2 linked regions of the Cupriavidus necator genome follow. The protein of the gene in region 2 interacts with the protein of the main gene of each other region in a pairwise test. Links are inferred from orthologs where the notes say so. Each region holds a gene or a part of one and is shown on either strand. Other genes may lie near its edges.

Region 1 (2,900 bases), 2.1 Mb from region 2 along the record:
CTGCTCGACGCTGCCCTTGTGCAGCTTGTTGATGCCGCCGATCTCGCCCAGCACGGCCTTGCCGACCTGCAGGCTGTCATTGATCTGCGCGGTGGTGGACAGGTCCAGCAGCACGCGCGCCACCTGCGCATCCTTGTTGCCCATGTTGGCGCCGCCGATCAGGTCGGAAGCGTTTTCCTTGTTGGCTAGCCAGCGAGCCGCGGTACTGGAGGCGCCGCGCTCGGACAGCGCGAACACTGACGCGCCGCGTGCCTCGGGCGACAGGAAGGCATCGGCGTGGATCGATACGAACAGGTCGGCCTGCACCCGGCGCGCCTTCTGCACGCGCACGTTCAGCGGCACGAAGAAGTCGGCGTCGCGCGTCATCATCGCGCGCATATTGGGCTGGGCATCGATCTTGGCGCGCAGGCGGTGCGCGATCTGCAGCACCACGTCTTTCTCGCGCGAGCCGGCGGCGCCGATCGCGCCCGGGTCTTCGCCGCCATGGCCGGGATCGATCGCCACGGTCAGCAGGCGGCGCATCTTGAAGGGCCGTTCGGCAGTGGGATTGTCGCGTGCGACCGGCGGCACCACCGGGGCATTGGGGCTCGGCACCGGCGGTGCCGACGGCCTGGGCCGGGCCGAGGCCACCGGCGGCGGCAGCGGCGCGGTGGTGGGCGGCACCTCGCCCTTCTCGTCGAAGCGGCGCACCAGCGCGCCGATCGCGTCTTCCTCGGCACCGGCCGGCGCGCCGGCGATGCCATCGTTGCCCGGCGCCGGGTCCGAGGTGGCGAAGCGGCGCTGCTTTTCCTCGGTGTCGCGCACCAGCTTCCACAGCGGATCGGGCGGATTGACCGGGTACAGGTCGAACACCAGGCGGTTGCGGTAGCTGCCGATCGGCGCCAGCGTGAACACCTGCGGCGCCACGTTTTCCTTCAGGTCGAACACCATGCGGACCACGCGCGGGCGGTTCTGGCCGACGCGCACGGTCTGGATATAGGGGTCGTTCGGGGTGATCTTGGCCACCAGCTCGCGCAGCGTGGGCGACAGGTCCAGGCCGTCGATGTCCACCACCAGCCGGTCGGGGTCGCGGATCATCTGGTGCACGGCGGCCAGCGGGGAATCGGATTCGATGGTGACGCGGGTGTAGTCCTCGGCCGGCCATACGCGCACCGCGACGATGCCGGCGCCAAACGCGATCTGCGGGCCGGCCAGGGTCAGCACGGCCGTGCCCGCGCCCAGCTTCAGTGCCTGCGCCATCCATTTGCGGCGCGCCTGCAGCAGGCCGTCGGGTCCATCGGGGCGGTCGGTGGCAAGTCGCTTGATCAGCATGCGTTCAGCAGGGTAAGTCCAGTGTGAGTATAGGCGCGCATCGTCGCGATCCGCCGCTCGCCGGCATCATCCGCCCCGGCCATGTCCGATTGGAGCAACATATGGAGATCCGGTTCCCCGAGCAGGCGGCCGGCCTTTTCCGGCCACTCGACCAGGTTGAAGGCCGGTTCGGCGAAGCAGTCGCGAAAACCCGCGTCGATCCACTCTTCGGGATCGGCAAAGCGGTACAGGTCGAAGTGGTAGACGGTCAGCGGCGAGCCGTCGGCGCGGGCCACCTCGTAGGGCTCGCACAGCGTGTAGGTGGGGCTGCGGACCTTGCCCGCATGGCCGAGCGCGCGCAGGATCGTGCGCGTCAGCGTGGTCTTGCCGGCGCCCAGGTCGCCGGACAGCTGCACATGCACCGTGCGCGGCGGCATGGCCTGCACGGCGGCGGCCAGCGCGGCGCCCAGGCGCGCGGTGGCGGCTTCGTCGGGCAGCGTCAGGGTGCGTTCTTCGAGCAAGGGCATTGCGTACAATTCAGGGATGATCGACCGAGTCGCCCCAGGGCAGGCAGATGCGCCACCTACCCCCGTTCCCGGCACCGCCGCCCACCTGGCCGCGGGCCCCGGGGAACTTGCGGCACTGGCCGCGTCGATCCGCGCATGGGGCGCGGAACTGGGCTTTGCCTCGGTGCGCATCGCCGATGTCGACCTCAGTCATGCCGAGCCGGGGCTGATGGCGTGGCTGGCGCAGGGCTACCACGGCGACATGGATTATATGGCGAACCACGGCCTGCGGCGCGCCCGGCCGGCCGAACTGGTGCCCGGCACCGTGCGCGCGATCGTGGCGCGGATGCCGTACCTTCCGGCTGCCGGCGCGCAGGCCGGCGCCACCGACTGGCGCCGGCACGAGCTGGCGCGGCTGGACGATCCGGCCACGGCGGTGGTGTCGCTGTATGCGCGCGGCCGCGATTATCACAAGGTGCTGCGCAGCCGTTTGCAGCAGCTGGCCAGCCGGATCGAGGCCGAAATCGGAAAATTCGGCTACCGTGTCTTTACCGATTCCGCACCCGTCATGGAAGTGGCGCTGGCCAGCCAGGGCGGGCTCGGCTGGCGCGGCAAGCATACGCTGCTGCTGGACCGCGACGGCGGCTCGATGTTCTTCCTGGGCGAGATCCTGGTCGACATCCCGCTGCCGGCCGACGCCCCCGAGTCCGGCCACTGCGGCAACTGCCACCGCTGCCTGGACATCTGCCCCACGCGCGCCATCGTGGCGCCGTACCGGCTGGACGCGCGCCGCTGCATCTCCTACCTGACCATCGAGCACAAGGGCCCGATTCCGGTGGAGTTCCGCGCGCCCATGGGCAACCGCGTCTACGGCTGCGACGACTGCCAGCTGGCCTGCCCGTGGAACAAGTTCGCGCATGTGGCCATGGTGCCGGACTTCGACGTGCGCAACGGGCTCGACGCGCCCGACATGGTGGCGCTGTTCCAGTGGACCGAAGCGGAATTCAACCAGCGGCTCGAAGGCAGCCCGATCCGCCGCATCGGCCATGAGCGCTGGCTGCGCAACCTGGCTGTGGGTCTGGGCAACAGCCTGCGCGCGGCGCT
Region 2 (2,860 bases):
GTGCACCGCGCGATCAAGGCGGTGCTGGCACATACCAAGTACCAGCCGGCGTTTGCGCACGGGACCGAGCTGAATACCGCGATCTCGCCCAAGGCGCGCCGGCTGCAGGCCAAGGACGCCGAGCAGAAGGCAGAACTGACCGCGGCGCGCGCCAGGCGCAACGAGGCCATCTGGGACGAGCTTGGCCTGCACTGCTCGGCCAATGAGCGCCGCGCGGACGAGGCTTCGCGCGATGTCGAGGCCTGGCTCAAGTGCTACTTCATGCGCGACAAGCTGGGCAGCGACTACGCCGGCACCGTCAGCGCCGTGACCTCGTTCGGCATCTTCGTGCAGCTCGACGAGCTGTACGTGGAAGGCCTGGTCCACGTGACCGAGCTGGGCAGCGACTACTTCCAGTACGACGAGGCCCGCAACGAACTGCGCGGCGAGCGCACCGGCATCCGCTACCGCCTGACCGACCGCGTGCGCGTGCAGGTATCGCGCGTGGACCTGGATGCGCGCAAGATCGACTTCCGCCTGGTGCAGGAGCCGTCGGCGAAAACCCTGCGCGCCCGCGCGGGGGGCACCGAGACCCAGCCGCGCGTGCCCGCCGCCCATGCGGTGCCAGCACGCAAGAAGGGCCGCCAGCTGGCGGCGCTGCTGGGCGGCTCGTCCAAGCCGGAAGAGTCGTTCGACGAGACGCTGGACCGCGTGATCGAGGAGCAGCCGGTGTTCGAGGCCGTGATCACGCCGCTCAGGCCGCACGTGAAGACCGGCGGCAAGCCGGCCAAGCGCGCGGCCAAGCCCAAGCCCGCGCACCTGGAGAAGCCGCACAAGCCGGCCTCCAAGTCGCACCAGGCCAAGCCCGCGGGCAAGACGCCGGCCAAGAGCCCGCGCACCCCGCGCAAGCGCTGAAGCTTGCGGGGGCTGCCATGCCGCCGCCTCTCGCCCCCGGCCTGCTGCCGGGGGCGAGAGGGCGAGTACAATCGCGCCATGGCTAAAAACAAACTCCTGATCGGCTTTCACGCCGTCACCGCACGCCTGCGCCAAGATGCCAAGGGCGTGACCGATGTCTATATCGAATCCGCGCGCCGCGACCGGCGCATGCAGGACTTCGTGCGCCTGGCCGAAAGCCTGGGCGTGCGCCTGCATCCGGTCGATGCCGAGCGCCTGCGCGGCATGGCCGGCACCGACCGCCACCAGGGCGTGGTGGCACGTGCCGAAGACGTGGCACTGGCGCTGAACCTGGATGAACTGCTCGACGGCATCGAAGGCACGCCGCTGCTGCTGGTGCTGGACGGCGTCACCGACCCCCACAACCTGGGTGCCTGCCTGCGCGTGGCCGACGGCGCCGGCGCGCATGCCGTGATCGCCCCCAAGGACCGCAGCGTCGGCCTCAATGCCACCGTGGCCAAGGTCGCCAGCGGCGCCGCCGAGACCGTGCCCTATATCACCGTCACCAACCTGGCCCGCACCCTGCGTGAGCTGCAGGAACGCGGCATCTGGGTCATCGGCACCGCCGACGGCACCGAAAAATCGCTGTATGACATCGACTTCAAGGGGCCGACCGCGATCGTGATGGGCGCCGAGGGCGAGGGCATGCGCCGCCTGACGCGCGAGACCTGCGACGAGCTGGTCGGCATCCCGATGGCGGGCGGTGTGGAAAGCCTGAACGTCTCGGTCGCCAGCGGCGTATGCCTGTACGAAGCCGTGCGCCAGCGGCGCCTGCCGCGATAAGTCCATGGCCGCTGATTACGGTCTCCTTGACATGCCGGGGCTTGAGGAAGCACGCCGGCTGATCGCGGCCGCCGGCAATATCTTCGTGCTGACCGGCGCCGGCATTTCCGCCGAATCCGGCGTGCCGACCTTCCGCGACGCGATGACCGGGCTGTGGCAGCAGTTCGACCCGGAAGAGCTGGCCAGCGAGGACGCCTACCGCCGCCAGCCGGCGCTGGTCTGGGAGTGGTACCTGCATCGGCGCGAGCTGGTCGCAGCCGTGCATCCCAACCCGGCGCACCATGCGCTGGTCGCGCTGGCTGCGCAGAGACCTTTCACGCTGGTCACGCAGAACGTGGACGGCCTGCACCAGCGCGCCGGCAGCGCGGGCGTGATCGAACTGCATGGCAACCTGTTCGCCAACAAATGGCTGGACGGGTGCGGACGCTGCAACGAGGCGACCGCGCTGCCCGGCATGCCGCCGCGCTGCAACCTGTGCGGCGCGCTGATGCGTCCGGGCGTGGTGTGGTTCGGCGAGGACCTGCCGCGCGTGGCGCGCTACCGCGCCGAGCATGCGGCGCAGCACTGCGACCTGTGCCTGGTGGTCGGCACCTCGGGGCTGGTCTATCCGGCGGCGGGGCTGCCGGGCCTGGCGCGCGAGCATGGCGCGCCGGTGATCGTGGTCAATCCGCAGCCGTCGGCGCTGGACCAGACCGCGGATATCGTGCTGTCCGCCGCGGCGGGGGCATGTCTGCCATTGCTGTGGCCGCCGCAGCCGGCGCCCTCGGCCGGCTGAGCCTGGATCCGGGCGTTGCCGCCCGGACCATCCTTACTTCGCAATCTCGCCGATCAGCTTCTCCAGCTTGACCGCATCCGCCGCAAACAGGCGGATGCCTTCGGCCAGCTTCTCGGTCGCCATCGCATCCTCATTCAACTGCCAGCGGAAGGCCGGCTCGTCGGCCGCGATGCGGGCGATATTGGCGGCCTGGGCCTGGTCCACCGACAGCTTGTGCGCCACCGGGCCCTGGCCGGCCGCGAGCTGCTCGAGCAGCTCGGGGCTGATGGTGAGCAGGTCGCAGCCGGCCAGCGACAGGATCTGCGTGGTGCTGCGGAAGCTGGCGCCCATCACCTCGGTCGGGTAGCCGAACTTCTTGTAGTAGTCGTA

What was found. The genes of interacting proteins can lie anywhere in the genome.
Region 1: the proteins of rlmB (region 2) and tsaE interact in binary tests that used the Escherichia coli proteins (3 or more experiments, as listed by UniProt). The link is inferred for Cupriavidus necator from one-to-one orthologs.

Annotation. Positions count from the first base shown.
Region 1 is NZ_CP066018.1:883,241-886,140, forward strand. What follows is about bases 62-2,889. They hold tsaE (tRNA (adenosine(37)-N6)-threonylcarbamoyltransferase complex ATPase subunit type 1 TsaE), read right to left. Parts: upstream 1,818-2,889; coding sequence 1,305-1,817; downstream 62-1,304. Other genes in these bases: I6H87_RS04055 (N-acetylmuramoyl-L-alanine amidase), read right to left, coding at 62-1,311; queG (tRNA epoxyqueuosine(34) reductase QueG), read left to right, coding at 1,834-2,889. Outside these bases: more of I6H87_RS04055, read right to left, coding at 1-61; more of queG, read left to right, coding at 2,890-2,900. UniProt on the Escherichia coli protein: Required for the formation of a threonylcarbamoyl group on adenosine at position 37 (t(6)A37) in tRNAs that read codons beginning with adenine.
Region 2 is NZ_CP066018.1:3,013,548-3,016,407, forward strand. The notes cover bases 57-2,844. They hold rlmB (23S rRNA (guanosine(2251)-2'-O)-methyltransferase RlmB), read left to right. Parts: upstream 57-972; coding sequence 973-1,716; downstream 1,717-2,844. Other genes in these bases: rnr (ribonuclease R), read left to right, coding at 57-894; I6H87_RS14105 (SIR2 family NAD-dependent protein deacylase), read left to right, coding at 1,721-2,491; tal (transaldolase), read right to left, coding at 2,525-2,844. Also shown: more of rnr, read left to right, coding at 1-56; more of tal, read right to left, coding at 2,845-2,860. UniProt on the Escherichia coli protein: Specifically methylates the ribose of guanosine 2251 in 23S rRNA.